DNA from 4 places in the Blastococcus sp. SYSU DS0541 genome. Region 4 is predicted to be linked to each of the others. Evidence: riboswitches for the same ligand, from Rfam matches in the RefSeq annotation. Region 4 holds a riboswitch; each other region holds the start of a gene.
The links. Region 4 has a riboswitch for cyclic di-AMP ahead of ACI794_RS16365 (hypothetical protein). Riboswitches for the same ligand answer to the same signal wherever they lie in the genome.

Region 1 (4,185 bases), on a different contig from region 4:
CCGGGGTGGACGAGGTCGCATCCGGTGGCGACCGCCGCCTGCACGATCGCCGCGGCGTCGAGGTAGGCGGCCGGGCCGCTGCCGGGGAGGACGTGCACCTCGTCGGCGGCCGCCAGGTGCGCGGCGTCGGGCTCGTCGGCGGCGGTGACGGCCACCGAGGCCAGCCCCTCGGCGGCGGCGGCGCGGGCGATGCGGACGGCGATCTCGCCGCGGTTGGCGATGAGCAGGCGGGCCACCCGGGGATGCTCGCACGCGCCCCGGACGCCACTGTGGCCCCGGTCACCGCGGCCGGGTGCTCCGCCGCTCAGCCCGCACAGGTTCGCCGGAGAACGTCGCCTTCTGCCCCGCCGGAGTGGGCAGAGAGTGAGCGCCCGACCGACACCTCGCTGGCACAGTCGCCCTCTGCCCCGCCGGAGTGGGCAGAGAGTGAGCGCGCCACCCAAACCTCCCCGGCGCAGTCGCCCTCTGCCCCGCCGGAGTGGGCACAGTCGCCCTCTGCCCCGCCGGTGTGGGCAGAGGGCGACTGTCCACAGATGGACACCAGGGGTCGTGCCGCACCGCCTCCGGTGGAGAGGCTCGGCCGGTGACCGACGACGGTGGGCCGGCGGAGTTCGACCTGTGCGGTCTGGTGCGGCGGATCCGCCGCCGGGCGGACCTGTCCCAGCGGGAACTGGCGGCTCGGTTGGGCGTCTCCAAGTCCACGGTGGCGGCCGTGGAATCCGGTGACCGTGGCATGGACGCCGGGATGCTCGCGGCCGCCGCGGCGCTTGCCGGCCTCCGGCTCGGCCTGCTCGATGACGCGGGACGACCGGTCGCGGGCATGGCGGCGGGCACGGTCCGCGACAGGGTCGGCCGACGGTTCCCCGCCCATCTCGACACGATGCTGAGCGAGGAGCGCGCCTCGCGGTGGGAGCACCAGCCCCGGCGACCACGACCGACGTACACCTTCGACCGTCGATGCCCCTGGGTGGACCCCGCCGACCGCGAGCGCGACCGCCCGGACGACCACCTCGTCCCCCGGCCCGGCGACTCCCCGGAGGAGCGCACCGCGGCCCGTCGGGCGGCCGCCGCCCGACGGCGGCAGGAGGAGCTCCGGCGGCGATTCGAGTCGGGAGCCTTCCGGCACCTCGACGACGGCTGGTCGTGCGCGTGCCCACCGGCATGCCACGAGCTCGACGACCGGAGCGGCCGGCCGGTGCACGTCGAGGACTGCCTGTGCGGCTGCGACGTCGGCTGAGGAATTGGCTACGAGGTCGGAGTGGCCGAGCACGCAGAGTGCAGGAGCGCCGCTGTCCGGAGAAGTACAGGGCCGCACACGGTCGGTAACCCGGTGCCGAGGCGGCCCGTCCGGGGCCGACGGATCTCCCGTGGTCGGCTCGCGAGTCGCGGTCCGGAGCCCCGCGCGGACTCCGCCCCGCGACCCCCACGGGTGGCGTGTCGGCCGCTTTGTGACCTTTCCGTGACCGACCTAGCGTCGTCGCCGGTCCGGCCGGGCTCCCCCGTCACCGCCCCCGGTGACACCCGGACGGACACCGCCGAACCGGGCGCCGGCGCACGCCGGAGCCCGGACCGGGGACCCACCGCAGTAGTGGGGTGAAGCGCCACCGGCCTGTCCGGGGCGCCGGGCGCGTTCCCCGCCCGAACCCGTCAGCTCACCCGGTAGGCGGTTGTCGGAGAACAGGAGAAACCGTCGTCCATGACGACCACTCGTACGACCACCACCCGTCGCTCGCTCCGCGGAGCGGCGCTCGCGCTCCTCACCGGTGCGGGGATCGCCCTCACCCCGTTCACCGCCACCGCCTCCACCGGTGACGGCGGCGGCGGCACCGGCACCGTCGTCACCACCACCGCCGTCGCCCCCAACCACGCCGCGCAGGTCGCCGTCGACACGGCGCTGGCGCAGCAGGGGAAGCCCTACATCTGGGGCGGCACCGGCCCGGGGGGCTACGACTGCTCCGGTCTCACCTGGTCGGCCTACCAGGCGGCGGGCATCGAGATCCCGCGGACCTCCCGCGCCCAGTCGACCGCCGGCCACTACGTGGACCGGGCCTCCCTGCAGCCCGGCGACCTGATCTTCTTCTACGACCCGGTCGGCCACGTCGGCATGTACATCGGCGACGGCCTGATGGTGCACTCCTCGACCTTCGGCAACCCGGTCGCGGTCGTGCCCGTCGACAGCATGTGGGGCTACAACACCGCGCGCCGCATCGTCTGAGCGCCTGCGACGGCGGGTCCCAGGTCGTCCGCGCACGACCGGGGGCCCGCCGCGCGGCTACAGGTGGCGCAGGGTGGCGCGCTTGAGCCGGATGATCAGCCGCATCCCGCCGGACTCGGCCAGCTCCTGCTTCCGCGCGCGCAGCTGCTCACCGAGCTCCTCGAGGCGCTGCTCCCCCAGCGCGTGCGACTGGGGGAACATCCGCTCCTCCTCCTCCATCGTGTGGTGGCGCACCGTCTTCTCCAGCATGCGCACCTCGGTGGCGAACTCCGGGTCGGTGACGTCCATGCGCATGACGGTGGCGACCTGGTCGTCGATCTGCCGGTGCTCGGCGTGCGCGAGGGCCAGCAACGGGGAGACGTCGGGGACGGCGGGGTAGAAGAGCTCGTCCTCGATCTGGGCGTGGATCTCGATCTCGCGCAGGAACTCGTCCCGGAGCTCCTCCCGGCGGGCGGCCTGCCCCTCGGTCGTCTCCGCCAGCTCGCGCAGCAGCCCGCGCAGCACGTCGTGGTGCGCGATCAATACCTCGTCGGCCTTCACCGGGACGCCTCCTCCACCGTGGTCACGGCCGTCGGGGTGCGCCAGCGGGCCCGCCGCCGCACCTCCACCGCGCCGTCGCGGACGCGGGTGTCGTAGCAGGGCAGCGGCGCCGTGGACGGCCCCTGCGCCGGCTCCCCGGTGTCGAGGTCGAACCGCGACCCGTGCCACGGGCACACCAGCTCGTCCCGGTGCAGCCACCCCTCCGCCATGGGGCCGCCCAGGTGCGGGCAGCGCCCGCCCAGCGCGCGCACCTCGTCCTCGGTGCGGATCAGCACCACCGGCACACCGTCTGCGTCGACGCCGAACGGCTCGCCGTCGGGGAGGTCGGCGAGGCGGGCGACCGGCGTGAACCGGCGGGGCGACCGGCCGGCCGCGGAGTGGTCGACACCCAGCCGGTGCCGGTAGGAGAGCGCACCGCCCAGGTAGCCGCTGGCCAGGACGATCGCGTAGCCCGCGGCGGCGGTGACCCGGGCCCGCACCGCGCGCCCACGCCCCCGGTCCACGAACGACCACGTCTGCAGCGCGAGCGCGGTGCTGTTGAGCGCGGCGTGCACCAGACCGACGCGGCGCGCCTCGTCGTGGGCGTGCTGCCAGTCGGTCATGCCGGTCGCGGCGGCGCCCACCGCGCCGGCGATCCCGAACCCGACGACCGTGCGCGCCGCCTGGCCGGTACCCGGGCCGCCGCGGCCGGTGGCGTCGAGCCCGTCGAGCAGCGCGGCCGCACCCCAGGCGCCGATCGGCACGGTGACGAGGAACGGGTGCAGGGGGTGGCCGAACCAGACGCCGTGCAGCAGGTCCTGCAGCGGGCGGGCGTAGCGGCCCGCCAGCAGGAAGGTCAGCGAGATCCCGTGCTCGACCTGGTAGCTCGGCGCGTCCAGCACCTCCATCCGCTCGACCCGGCTCACCGCCCGCTCGAGGAGGTTCCGGACGCTCACCGGTGCGCGTCTTCCGTGGCCATGCCCGGACCCGTGCCCAGCCCGCCGCGGCGGAAAACGGGAGGTGGCGGGCTCGTGCGCCCGCCCGGATGGTCGTAGCGTCCGGCGGCATGGCTGATCGAGCGTTCCGGACGGTGCTGGAGGGCGGCTCCTTCTTCGAGGGTCCGCGGTGGCACGACGGGCAGTGGTGGGCGTCGGACTTCTACCGGCACACGGTGAGCCGGGTGACGCCGGGGAGCCCGGAGACCGTCGTCCTCGAGGTGGAGAACCAGCCCTCGGGGCTGGGCTGGCTCCCCGACGGCTCGCTGCTCGTGGTGTCGATGAAGGACCAGCGGCTGCTGCGGGTCGCCGACGGCCAGGTGTCCACCCACGCCGACCTCTCCGGGGTCTGCGGCGGCTACCTCAACGACATGGTGGTCGACGGCGTCGGCCGGGCGTACGTCGGCGACTTCGGCTTCGACCTGATGGGCGGCGGCGCGCCGGCGGCGGCGTCGC
Region 2 (4,185 bases), on a different contig from region 4:
AGGTGGGCGGCGGTGATCGGCTCCCCGTCGACCTCCCCGACCGGCTCGGGAGCCCCGGCTGGGGTGAACGCCGCGGGCAGCGGGGCGCCGGCGGCGAGGAACCGGGCGGGGTTGAGCGCGCCCAGCGGGGCGACCACGGTCAGCTGCGCGGTCACCGCGGGCTGGTCCTGCCACGGCCGGAGCAGCAGATCGGCCAGCGCACCGGTACGCAGCATGCCGATCGGCCGGTCATCCCCGGCCGCCTACGCCGCCCGGGCGTGGCCGTCCACCGCCGCCCGGCAGGCCCGGGCGTCGGGATGCGGGAGCAGGGCGCGCAGCTCGCCCATCCCGTCCCCGACCGGCCGCACCGACACATCCGCGCCGCGCCGGCGCGCTTCCCGGCGCCGGTCGGCCGCGGCGGCGTCGCGGGCCACCAGCTCCGCCCGCATGGCTTCGCGCAGCCGGCCCAGCCCCAGCCCGGTGGCGCCGGGCAGCACCGCGGCCTCCGCCGCGGCGATCACCGCCGGATCGGTGCCGGCCCCGGTGGCGGCGACCTCCGCGGCGATCGCCCGGGCACGGGGCCAGTCCAGCTGGCCCAGCCGCAGCCGGGCGGAGGTGGCCGGCAGCCCGGTGGTGAGCACCCCGGCGTGCTCCAGCAGGGTCACCGCCGCCGCCCGGCTGCTGTTGTGCACCGCCGCCAGCTCATCGGGCACGAACTCACTCACCCCCGCCGGCCCCACGGTTCCGGCCCGTTCCCCGCCGGGCAGCGGATCGACCGGGGCCGGGCGGGCGGCGGCGAGGTCCATCACCAGCTCCACCCGCAACGCCGCCAGCCGCGCCTCGGCGGCCACGATCTGCCCCAGCAGATCCGCCACCTCCACCGCCGACCGGCGGGCGGGCAGCCACGCGGACAACGGCTCGTCCCACCACTGAGGATCGGGATCCTTCAGCTCCCAGGGCGAGGGCGGCTCGGACACCGGCCCCACGCTCACCCCGACCGCGAACCCGACCACCGACACAACCGCAGGCTAGGACGGGGGTACGACACTTTCCGCAGGCCGAGAAGCGCGCGGGCCGACTGGCCGCCCACGGGGGCGGGCGGCCAGTCGGGCACCTACGAGCGCAGCGGATGCTGGATCACCGCGGTCGGGATGCGTCCGCTCTGCAGGCCATCAGCGTCCGCGGCGACTGAAACGGCTCAGCAGTCGCTTGAGCAGGTTGGCCTTGACGAGCCCTGAGATCAGTCCCATGACGTCCTCCTCCATCGGGTGGTGCGGGGATCGACGGCATGTACCCGCGCGCTGCGGGATCCATGTGCCGGACGCCCTACACTCCAGGGCACGACGGACGAGTCGGCTGGGCGGTCGCGTCGGCGGGGGAGACCCCGTCGCCGAGGAACGTCCGGGCTCCACAGGGCAGGGTGGTCGCTAACGGCGACCCGGGGTGACCCGCGGGACAGTGCCACAGAAAACAGACCGCCGGCGTTCGCGCCGGTAAGGGTGAAACGGTGGTGTAAGAGACCACCAGCACGCCGGGTGACCGGCGTGGCTCGGTAAACCCCACCCGGAGCTAGGTCAAGAAGGGACGGCGGTCCGCCGCCGTTCCGCGCAGGCGTTCGAGGGCGGCCCGCCCGAGCCTGCGGGTAGACCGCTGGAGCCTGCCGGCAACGGCAGGCCTAGATGGATGACCGCCCATCGGGAGGCCGCAAGGCACCCGTGGACAGAACCCGGCGTACAGGCCGACTCGTCCGTCCCCCGCCCGACGCCGGCCACCGGCCCGGTGAGGTCGGGACGTCACCCGGACGGGTGAACGGAGGCGCTGCGCGCACGGTTGGTGACGCGCCGTGCGGCCGTGCGGAGAGTTCTCGAAAAGGACCGGTCCGGCCTGTGGCGAGCCGATCCTGATACCTACCGTTCCCTCCGTCCGCCGATCGGCGGGCCCGGATGGCCGCCCGCCGAACCTGCCCACGGCCACCCCGGAGTCATAGACGCACGGGCAGGCGCGGGGGACCCACCGTTCGTGGCCCCTCCGGGACCTCGGGGTGAAGCCGCGCCATGCGCGGCCGGGCAGCTCTCGCCCGAACCCGACAGCTAACCCCGCAGGCGGCGAGAGGCTCACCACTCCATGCCCAACAGCCATCGCACCGTGGGGCGGCACCGTCGTCCCTCCCGCAACCGCGCCATGACCACCGTGGCGTACCCGGCCGTCGTCCTCGCCGCGGCCTCGGCCCTCACCCTCGGGACCATGGGCTCCGCGGCCGCCCACCCCGGCGCGCACACGGTCAGCCCCGGCGACACCCTCAGCAAGCTCGCGGCCGAGCACGGCACCACCTGGCGCAGCATCTACGACGCCAACCGTGACACGATCGGCGGGAACCCCAACCTGCTCCGCGTCGGCCAGGTCCTCACCATCGGCGGCGGCGCCGCGCCGGCAGCGGCGCCCGCTGTCGCGACGGGGTCGTACACCGTGGTCGCCGGCGACACGCTGGGCAAGATCGCGGCCCGCCACGGCACCACGTGGCAGGACCTGCACGCCCTGAACCTCGGCGTCATCGGCCCCGACGCGAACGTTCTGCGGGTCGGTCAGGTCCTCGCCCTCAGCGGCGGGGGACTGGCTCCCGAGCGCGCCAGCCGGGACGAGCGGCCCGCCCCGGCTCCCGCACCGGCCCCGGCCCCCGTCCCGGCCCCGGCGGCGACCTCGGCGGCCTACGACCAGTGGGACGCGCACGTCCGCCCCGACGTCCAGGAGATCGCCGAGGTGCACGGCGTCGGGACGGTGCTCACCCGCCCCGGCCACAGCCCCACCGCGGGCCTCGCGGCCGACTTCATGGTCTACGCCGACTCGGCCAAGGGTGACGCCGTCGCCCAGTACGTGATCGACAACGCGGCCCGGCTCGGCGTGGAGTACGTGATCTGGGAGCAGCGGATCGCCGGTACGTGGACCGGCTGGGCCTGGCAGGGCATGGAGGACCGTGGCTCGCCCACGGCCAACCACATGGACCACCCGCACGTGGCCTTCCTGCCGTAACCACACACCGCACGACGACGAGCGCCCCCTGCCCGGATCCCCGGGTGGGGGGCGCTCGTCCGTCGAGGTGCTGTCGTACGCCGGTCAGCCCCGGCCGACCGGTCAGACGGCGACGGCGGTGACGAAGGTGCAGATGCCCTCGCCCGACTCCGCCCGCGGCCGCAGCCCGATCGCCCACAGCAGCGCGGTCTCGACCCGGTGCGCCACCTTCCGCAGGCCCACGTACCAGGTCGACCCCCCGCTGGTGACGGTGATGTCGCCGAACCCTGCCGTCCGGATGTGCTCGACGAGCATCCAGTCGGGGAGGATCGAGATGTGGCCGGGCTGGTAGTAGTGCCCCGGCCCGAAGATGAACGGCGCGCCGCGCAGGAACATCTTGAGCCGCGAGTGCGGGTGGCCGACGTTGGGCGTGCTGACCAGCAGCTTGCCGCCGGGCTCCAGCAGCGCCCGGATGGAGCGCAGCACCTGCCGCGGGTTCTCGACGTGCTCGAGCGTCTCGACGCAGACCACCATGTCGAACGGGCCACGGGTCGCCTCGGTCCACTGCGGGTCGTCGAGGTCGAGGCGGTGGATCCAGTCGTGCGGCGGGTCCAGGTCGGTGGGGACGACGTCGAAGCCCGCGTCCCGCAGCCGCAACGCCAGCGCCCCGCAGCCGGCGCCCACCTCGAGGATCCGGCCGCCCTCGGGCAGCTGCTGCCGGACCAGTTCGAGCGCGTACTCGTGCACGCCGGGTGCGGCGTGCACGCCGTGCCCCTGGTAGGACCAGACCGCCGCCGTGCGCTGGGTGGTGCCCTCGTCCACTGTCACGCCCGGAGTCTGACCTACCCGCAGCCGCGACGCGCGCTCGTGCGCCACGGAAGCCCACACCCGACATGCTCGGCCGCGCCGCTGCAGGATGCAGGATGCAGGGTCCCCGTCGTGTCATCGTGATCGCCATGCGAGCAGTGCACCGGTGAGCGCCGTCGCCGTCGCCCTCATCGCGGCAGCCGCCGGCATCCCGGTCGGGCATCTGGTCAACCGGGCCGCGGGTCGCTTCCCGTGGCCGGCGCAGCTGCGGCCGGCGGAGCTGGTCGGCCCGGGACCCGTCGCCGTGCGGCCACCGGTGCTCGAGCTCCTGGCCGGGATCCTGTTCGGCCTGGTGGGCCTGCGCTTCGGCGCGGCGGCCGAGCTGCCGGCCTT
Region 3 (4,185 bases), on a different contig from region 4:
CTGGGACGACCACGCCGCCCTGCGCGACCTCGTCGCCTCGGCGCGGGCCGGCGCGACCGGGACGCCGCCGGACCCGGACGCGGTGAACGCGCGGGTGACCGCAGCCCACCGCGGCGCCTCGCGGGAGGAGGTGCTGGCCGCGGTGCGCCGCAACCGCGAGGCGACCGCCCGGTACCTGGCCGAGGAGCCCGTGGAGCTCGACACCGCGCCCGCGGTCTCCGTCGTCGGCCGGCTGCCGCTGCTCAGCGTCGTCCTCGGCCAGGCGTACGAGCTCGCCGTCCACGGGCTGGACCTGGTCTCCTGCGGCGCGGAACCGCCGCCCACCTCGGTGCTGCAGTCGGGGCTGGCGGCGCTGACGGACGTCACCGGCGCCCTCGCGGCCTCGACCGGCATCTCCGGGCGGGTCAGCCTGGTCACGCCCGACGGCGGCTGGGGGTTCACCTCGGCGGGCGGCGGGTGGGAGGTGCGCCGGGTGCCGGCCGGGGTCGTCGAGGGGCCGGCCGTCGAGGCCGCCGCCGCCCTTCTGCTCGATGCCGCGTCCGGGCGGGTCAACCCCGTCCCGGCGGCGGCCCGCCGCAGGCTGAAGGTGCACGACGTGCCGGGCCTGCTGCAGCTGGCGCCGATCGTGCAGCAGGTGCCGGGCATCCCGGGCGGACCGATCCTGCAGCTGGCCGCCCGCACCGTCGGTGGCGCCGGCGGCGTGCTCGGGCGGCTGTTCGGCCGCGGTTAGGCGTTGCCGCGCGCGAGCCGCGTCGTCCGGCCCCGGCACCACCAGGCGATGCCGGCAGCGAGCGCGACGAGGGCGCAGACGGTGCCCGGGACGACGACGGAAGCGCCCAGGTGGGCCAGGAGCACGCCGGCCGAGGCGCCGACGCCGACCTGCAGCACCGTGCTCGGGACCAGCCCCACGGCCGTGGCGGCCACGAAGGGCACCAGCTGGACACCCGCCAGGCCGGCCCCGTAGTTGACGCCGACGAAGGGCACGACCGGCACCAGCCGGGTGACCAGCACCGCAGCGAACGAGCGCCCCGCGACCAACCGGTCCAGGCGCGGCCCGGCCAGCCGGGCGACGGCCGGGCGCCCCAGCCCACGGGCGAGCCCGAACGCCAGGACGGCGGCGAGCAGCCCGCCGGCGAACGCCACGGCCAGCCCCGCCGCCAGCCCGAAGACCGCGCCGAGCAGGGCCGAGACGACCGACCGCGGCACCGGCGCCAGCAGCACGAGCGCCACGGCGCCCACCAGCACCGGCCAGGCGGCGACGCCGGCGCCCGCCACGGCCGCCCGCAGGTGGTCCGCCGACGGCAGGTCCAGCGTCAGCGCCGCTGTCGCACCGCCGACCAGCAGGACGCCGAGGACGGCTGCCCGCAGCCAGGTCCGATCCACCGCCGTCCGCACGCCCCGATCCTGCCGCACGGGGCGCGCGGGACCGGTCAGCTGCAGCTGCCGCCCAGGGAGATGCCGCGCTGCGCCAGCCACGGGACGGGGTTCGTCCGGTCGGCGTAGAGGCCGCCGCGGTGCACCTCGAAGTGCAGGTGCGGACCGGTGGACTGGCCGCGGTTGCCGACCTCGGCGATCTGCTGCCCGCCGCTGACGACCTGCCCCGGTGACACGAAGAACTGGTTCACGTGCCCGTAGACGGTGATGACCCCGTCGTGGTGCTGGATCGCGACGGCGAGCCCGAAGCCGCTGGCCGGCCCGGCCTGCAGCACCACGCCCGGCTCGGGCGTGTAGATCGGGGTGCCGATCGGCGCGGCGATGTCCACGCCGAGGTGCATCGTGCCCCAGCGCGCCCCGTAGCAGGAGGTGACCCGGCCCTGGGTGAGCGCGGCACCGCTACCACCCGGCGCGGCCGCCACCGTCATGACCGCGGCCTGCTCCGCCGCCTGCGCGGCGTCGTACGCGCGGGCGGCGTCCTCGGCGCCCCTGACCTCGAGCAGCCGGATCTCCGCGTCCCGCAGCTGCTGGTCCAGGCTGGCCTTCTCCGCGGTCAAGGCGTCGAACTCGGACTGCGCCGCGGCGAGCAGACGGTCGGCCTCCGCCTGGGCCTCCTGCGCCGTGCGGGCGGCGGCGTCGCGCTCGGCGACGGCGGCCTTGGCCTCCTGGTCGAGCCGTGCCTCGCGCGCCTCGGCGATCCGCAGCTCCTCCAGGACCCGGGCGCGGTCCTCGCCGAGCAGATCCAGCGTCGCGGCCTGCTGCAGCAGCTCACCCGGGCCCTCGGCGTGCAGGACCATCTCGAGCTCGGTGAACGCCTCGTCGCTGCCCATGTAGGCCTCCCGGCCCAGGGTGGCGACGTCGTCCTGGGTGCGGCCGACGGCCTCCCGGACGGCGGCGAGCTCGGCGGCGATCGCGTCGGCGTGCTGCCTGGCGCGGTCGAGCTCGGCCTGGGCGGTGAGCACGGCGCCGCTGGCCTCCTCGGCCTGCAGCGTCATCTGCTGCAGCCGCTCCTCGGCCTCGCGGACGCGCTGCTCGATCGTCGCGACCTCGGCGGCGACGCGGTCGTGCTCGCTCTGCGCTCCACTCGGGGCCGCCGACGAGGACTGCGTCCCGATCAGGGACAGGGCCAGCAGCGCGGTGAGGGCGATGGTCGCCCGGCCGGCGGCGCGGCGTGGTCGCCGCAGGCTGCGGCGCAGGTGGTGCATGGTCGCCAAGGCGACGGTCTCCGTTCCTCGGTCCGCCTACCAGGTCAGCTGACGGGTTCGGGCCGGAACGTGCCCTACCAGCCTGCCCGTGGAGGCGCAGGCGGGATTCACCCCAGAGAACATGGGTCCCCGGTCCCCGCGGCGGTCAGACCGCGGAGTTCGGCGGGGCCCGCCCGAGCCCCCGGGTTCGGGAGCGGGATCGGGTGGGCCGCGAGAGACGGTACAAGCTAAACCTGGATATGTCACAGGCGCATAACGAACCATCTCGGTCCGCCACTCGGGTCCCGAGTCGCGACGCGGGTGACGTACCGGCGTCTGGCAGGCTGCTAGAGCCGGGGCGGTAGCTCAGCCGGTCAGAGCATGGGACTCATAATCCCTGGGTCGTGGGTTCGAGCCCCACCCGCCCCACTCGGCGCCCTCTGGGCGAGGCCCGGACATGAGGAGTGTCACGTTCCCGGGTCGTGCGGTTCGGGGTCCGCCGTCCCGGGCTCGTCGCCGAGCAGTGCCGCGGCGCGCGGGTGCCACGCCGAGCCGCCGGCCGCGACGGCCCGGATGTGACCGGAGAGCTCGGCGGGATCGTCGTCCTTCAGCAGGTAGCCGGCTGCGCCGATCGCCCGGGCCTCGCGGACGCTGGCCGGGTCGAGGCCGCCGGTGAGGAAGACGATGCGGACCTCCGGGTGAGCGGTCCGCACACCACGGGCCGCCGTCAGGCCGTCCATCACGGGCATCTGCAGATCCAGGAGCAGGACGTCGGGGCGCAGCTGCCGCACGGCGTCGGCGACCTCCGTCCCGTCCGCGCACTGCCCGACCACGGCGATGCCGCCGGCCGCCTCGAGCAGCTCGGTGAGCGCTTCCCGCAGGAAGGGGTGGTCGTCCACGACCACCACCCGGATCTCGGACACCTCTCGTCCCGCCTTCCGTGCCCCCCGTGCGTCACGGAACGCGCGGACCGCGTGCGCCCCTTCCCGGCTGCCGTGCAGGGCCGTGCCGCGCCCGGTCGCCGTCACCGGCCTCCCTCCGCGCCCGACGGATCCGCACAGCGTCATGGCACCGGAGCGGTGGCGCATGGTCCCCCCTCTGGTCACGCCCCCGCCTCCCGTCCGCCCCGCGCCGGAGGCTCTCTGACTGATACGCGGCAGGACGCGGTGCATGACGCGACGCATGACGCGGCACCGGTCGGTCCCGCGCTGGAAGAGGCGCGGATCCCTGGTGCATGACGCGGGATCCGCGCCTCGTCACGTCGTCCTGGACCTGCGCGTCATGCGGTGCGCGTCGCCGCGTCCTCACCGGTGCACGGGGAACCGGCAGGAATTCGAGGTGTGCCATGACCACGGACCAGCATGCGCGCGTCAGGTCCGCGGGACTCCAGGACGGGCCGCCCCAGCGCCAGGAGCGGCTCCGGCGGCTCGCGCGGATGCGACGGGCGGCCGGGCACCTGGTGACCGCCGAGATCCTCGAACGCCGCGCCGATCAGGCCACGAGCCCGGTGCTGGCGTCGCTGCTGCGCGAGCGCGCCGGTGAGCGACGCTCGCTGGGAGAGCGGCTC
Region 4 (4,185 bases):
GGCCCTGTTCCCGCTGGCCGACCCCGCCGACCTCCTCGACCCGCTGGCCGAGCACCGGCGCCAGCAGGCGACCGTGGCCGCCTCGCCGGAACGGGACCGGCTCGCCCTGCTGCTGGCCGCGGAGTCCTCCGGTGCGCTGGTCGCGGCCGAGCTCGCGCACACCGGGCTGCCGTGGCGCACCGACGTGCACGAGCGCCTGCTGACCGGCCTGCTCGGTCCGCGCCCGTCGGCCGGTGCTCGCCCGGCGGTCCTCGAGCGGCTGCTGGGCGAGGTCCGGAGGTCGTTCGGGGCGCCCGCGCTCAACCCCGACTCGCCCGGCGAGCTGCTGCGGGTCCTGCAGCACGCCGGGCTGCCGATCGCCGATACCCGGTCCTGGACGCTGGAGCAGCTGGACCACCCCGGCATCCCGGCCCTCCTGGAGTACCGGAAGCTGTCCCGGCTGCTCGCGGCCAACGGGTGGGCGTGGCTGGACACCTGGGTGCGCGACGGCCGGTTCCGCGCGGTCTTCGTCCCCGGTGGGGTGGTGACCGGGCGGTGGGCGTCCTCCGGGGGTGGGGCGCTCTCGGTGCCCACCGTCGTCCGGCCAGCGGCGGTCGCCGACCAGGGGTGGCGGTTCGTCGTCGCCGACGTCGCCCAGCTGGAGCCGCGGGTGCTGGCGGGGATGAGCGGGGACGGGGCCATGGCCGAGGCGGCGCGGGCCGCCGACCTCTACGCGGGGATGGTCGCCGCGGGCACCGTGGCCACCCGGGCCGACGCCAAGCTCGGCATCCTCGGCGCGATGTACGGCGGCACCCGGGGTGAGAGCGGGCGCATGATGCCCCGGCTGGCGCGCCGCTACCCCCGCGCCATCGGGCTGGTGGAGGACGCCGCCCGCGCCGGGGAGTGCGGCGAGGTGGTGCACACCCTGCTCGGCCGGGGGTCGCCGCGGCCCGGGGCGTGGCCGCACGAGGAAGGGGACCGGGCCCGCCGCGCCTGGGGCCGGTTCACCCGCAACTTCGTCGTCCAGGGCACGGGCGCGGAGTGGGCGCTGTGCTGGCTGGCCGACCTCCGCAACCGGCTGTGGCGGCTCGGGGACGGCGACACCGTCGGCGCGCGGCCGCACCTGGTGTTCTTCCTCCACGACGAGGTGGTGGTGCACACGCCCGAGCACCTGGCCGACGAGGTGGCCGAGGCGGTCCGCGCCGCCGCGGCGACCGCCGGGCGGCTGCTGTTCGGCGCCTTTCCCGTCGACTTCCCGCTCGACGTCGCCGTCGTGCGGTCCTGGGCGGACGCCGGCTGACGCGCGCCCGCGCTACACCACCGACCGGGCCGGCGGCCCACCGCGACACACGTCACGTCCTGGAAATCGGCGCCTGCGGATTGTCACGACTGCATAACGACGGTTACGGTGGCTGGGCCCGGCCGGTCGTTCTCTCCCCGCCAGGGGAGGTCCGCCGGGCGCCGCCGAGCCGTCCTCCGGGACGGGCCGGGGACCCACCGCAGCACTGGGGTGAATCGCGCGCCGGCCACGTGACGGCGCGGGTAGGGCGACTTCCTGCGCCCGAATCCGTCAGCTAACCCGGTAGGCGGCACCACGGAAGAAACGGAGAGCCGCCCCGAATGGCGCGCCCCTGCACCGCCGCACGACCCTGCGCCCGCCGGCACCGCCGCCTCCGGGCCCGTCCGCGGATCTGATCGCACGCGCCGCCCGGCGCCCCGCCGGTCGCCCGCCGACCCGCACCGGCCTCCCCGCCGCTGCGTGCCGGCCCCGCGACCCGCGCCCGGGCCCGCTGTCCGCATCCTCCGCGGTCCGCCGTCACCGGCCGACCGCGCCCCACACCCCGGAGCACCCGAACACCATGGACCCCCGCACCACCACCGGCCGACGCGGCCGGCTCGCCCTCCACCGCCCGCCGGCGTCCGTCCGCCGGCCGGCCCTCTACCTCGCCGTCGCGGTCGCCGGCGCCGTCCTGGTCAACGGCCTCGTCGGTACCGACCCCGCCGTCCAGGCCGGGGCCACCACCTCCGAGTCCGTCAGCGTCGCCCAGGAGCTGGGCCTCTCCGCGCAGTCGGGCCCCGTCGACGTCACCGAGGACCTCCAGGCGCTGGAGGACCTGGCGGCCAGCCGCAGCACGCGCGAGGCCGACCAGGCCGCCGCGCAGCAGGCCCAGGCCGCCGCCGACCAGGCGGAGCTGGACCGGCAGAAGGCGGAGGCGGAGGCCGTGGCCCGCGCCGAGGCCGAGAAGAAGGCGGCCGAGGAGGCCGCGGCGGCGGAGGCCGCGGCGGCCGAGCAGGCCCACGAGCACGCCCCGGCGGCCCCGGCCAGCCCGACGCAGCAGGCGCGGGCGGCAGCCACCGCCGCCGCCTCGGTGGCGGCCTCCGCCGTCGCCCGCATCACCAACAGCTCCGGCAGCGTGCGCCCGCAGGTCCAGGCCGCGGCCGACGCCGTGGTCAGCAACGTGCCCGGCGCCGCGGGGATCACCCTGGGCGGCACCCGGCCCAGCGCCGCCGACCCGGGCGGGCACCCCTCGGGGCTGGCGCTGGACTACATGGTGATGTCGAACGCCGCCCTCGGGGACGCCATCGTCGAGTACCACCGCGCGCACTGGGCCGAGCTCGGCGTGGACTACCTCATCTGGGAGCAGCGGATGCTCTCCTCGCCGGGCGGCTCCTGGCAGGCCATGGAGGACCGCGGCAGCGGCACGGCGAACCACTTCGACCACGTGCACGTCAACTACAACTGAGCACTCCCGCAGCGGCTCCCAGGTGACCCGGCGGATCCCGGCCGGGTGCCTGCGTGCTGTCCCTCTCGGAGCGGATCCCCGCGGCCGGTAGGGCGGTCGGCCCGGCCGACCGCCGCTTGCAACCTCGTCGGGCGTGTCGCGGTTCAGGCCCCCTCGTGGTGGGCACCCATGAGAGGCGCACGGGCACGCGAGGACGCACGGGGTGGACCTCGCGAGCACCGACACGAGGAGATTCGGGAGATTCGGGAGTGACCACGGCCGGAACCAGCCGACGATGCCTGGACGGCCGCTACCAGCTCCACGAGCTCATCGCCGTCGGTGGCATGGGCGAGGTCTGGCGGGCCAGTGACCAGCAGCTCCACCGGACGGTGGCGGTCAAGGTGCTCCGCAGCGAGTACGCCGACGACCCCGTCTTCGTCGCCCGCTTCCGCGCCGAGGCCCGCCACGCGGCCGGGTTGAGCCACCCGAACATCGCCGCCGTCCTCGACTACGGGGAGACGACGGCCCCGGACACGGGCGAGCACCTGGCCTACCTGGTGATGGAGCTGGTCGAGGGCACGTCGCTCTCGGCGCGGCTGGCCGAGGAGGGCTCGCTGGACACCCGGGCCACGCTGGCGCTGCTGCGGCAGGCGGCCGCGGGCCTGGCCGAGGCGCACCGCGCCGGCGTGGTGCACCGCGACGTGAAGCCGGCCAACATCCTGCTCGGCCCGGACGACACGGTGAAGCTCACCGACTTCGGCATCTCGTGGTCGGCGGGGAGCGCCCCGATCACCGGAACCGGCCAGGTCGTGGGCACCGCCCAGTACATGTCGCCCGAGCAGGCGCGGGGGGAGCACGTCAGCCCGGCCAGCGACGTCTACGCCCTCGGCCTGGTCGGCTACGAGTCCCTCACCGGGCACCCCGCCTTCGACGGCGACAACCCGGTCACCGTCGCGCTCAAGCAGGTGCAGGAGGCCCCCGAGCCCCTCCCTGCGGAGCTGCCGCCGGACGTCCGCGCCCTCATCGACGCCGCCCTGGTCAAGGACCCCGACGAGCGCCCGCGCGACGGCGGGGCCTTCCTCGCCGCGATCGAGGAGACGATCCGGCGGCCGTCCGGCGAGGCCCCGACGCAGTCGGTGGTGGCGGCGCCGGTGCAGCGTGAGCGCCGGGCGGAGCGCGCGCGCAAGGCGGCCGCGAGGCGCCGGCCCGCCCGGGTGACCCGTCCGGAGCCCGGACCATCCGCCCGCCGTCCGCTCGTCGCGGTGCTGCTGCCGCTGGTGGCCCTGCTCCTGCTCGGCGCGGGTGCGGTGGCTCTCGTCTCCGGACCTGGGCCGGACACCACCGCCTCGGACTCCTCGGCCGGCGTGGTCTTGCACAGCGAGGACTACCTCGGCCGCCCCGCCGCGGAGGTCGCGGCCGAGCTCGGCGCCCTCGGCCTCACCGTCCGGCAGGTGGAGGACCCGACTCGGGAGCGCGCCCCCGG

Region 1: another riboswitch for cyclic di-AMP. It lies ahead of ACI794_RS11840 (C40 family peptidase); the one in region 4 lies ahead of ACI794_RS16365 (hypothetical protein).
Region 2: another riboswitch for cyclic di-AMP. It lies ahead of ACI794_RS15560 (LysM peptidoglycan-binding domain-containing protein); the one in region 4 lies ahead of ACI794_RS16365 (hypothetical protein).
Region 3: another riboswitch for cyclic di-AMP. It lies ahead of ACI794_RS15375 (peptidoglycan DD-metalloendopeptidase family protein); the one in region 4 lies ahead of ACI794_RS16365 (hypothetical protein).

Annotation. Positions count from the first base shown of each region.
Region 1 is NZ_JBJHAD010000009.1:87,100-91,284, reverse strand. Features, by position in the region: gene ACI794_RS11850 (carboxyl transferase domain-containing protein) at 1-236, opposite strand, end outside; gene ACI794_RS11845 (helix-turn-helix domain-containing protein) at 584-1,237, shown strand; cyclic di-AMP (ydaO/yuaA leader) riboswitch at 1,524-1,681, shown strand; gene ACI794_RS11840 (C40 family peptidase) at 1,697-2,215, shown strand; gene ACI794_RS11835 (hemerythrin domain-containing protein) at 2,273-2,755, opposite strand; gene ACI794_RS11830 (Rieske 2Fe-2S domain-containing protein) at 2,752-3,690, opposite strand; gene ACI794_RS11825 (SMP-30/gluconolactonase/LRE family protein) at 3,801-4,185, shown strand, end outside.
Region 2 is NZ_JBJHAD010000014.1:117,969-122,153, forward strand. Features, by position in the region: gene ACI794_RS15545 (HNH endonuclease signature motif containing protein) at 1-215, opposite strand, end outside; gene ACI794_RS15550 (DUF222 domain-containing protein) at 243-998, opposite strand; RNA gene rnpB (RNase P RNA component class A) at 1,328-1,729, shown strand; cyclic di-AMP (ydaO/yuaA leader) riboswitch at 1,958-2,096, shown strand; gene ACI794_RS15560 (LysM peptidoglycan-binding domain-containing protein) at 2,161-3,006, shown strand; gene ACI794_RS15565 (class I SAM-dependent methyltransferase) at 3,109-3,813, opposite strand; gene ACI794_RS15570 (prepilin peptidase) at 3,959-4,185, shown strand, end outside.
Region 3 is NZ_JBJHAD010000014.1:80,941-85,125, reverse strand. Features, by position in the region: gene ACI794_RS15385 (maleylpyruvate isomerase N-terminal domain-containing protein) at 1-730, shown strand, start outside; gene ACI794_RS15380 (TVP38/TMEM64 family protein) at 727-1,395, opposite strand; gene ACI794_RS15375 (peptidoglycan DD-metalloendopeptidase family protein) at 1,431-2,639, opposite strand; cyclic di-AMP (ydaO/yuaA leader) riboswitch at 2,673-2,804, opposite strand; tRNA gene ACI794_RS15370 (tRNA-Ile) at 2,974-3,047, shown strand; gene ACI794_RS15365 (response regulator) at 3,086-3,541, opposite strand; gene ACI794_RS15360 (hypothetical protein) at 3,964-4,185, shown strand, end outside.
Region 4 is NZ_JBJHAD010000016.1:36,014-40,198, forward strand. Features, by position in the region: gene ACI794_RS16360 (bifunctional 3'-5' exonuclease/DNA polymerase) at 1-1,279, shown strand, start outside; cyclic di-AMP (ydaO/yuaA leader) riboswitch at 1,442-1,568, shown strand; gene ACI794_RS16365 (hypothetical protein) at 1,839-2,723, shown strand; gene ACI794_RS16370 (protein kinase domain-containing protein) at 2,972-4,185, shown strand, end outside.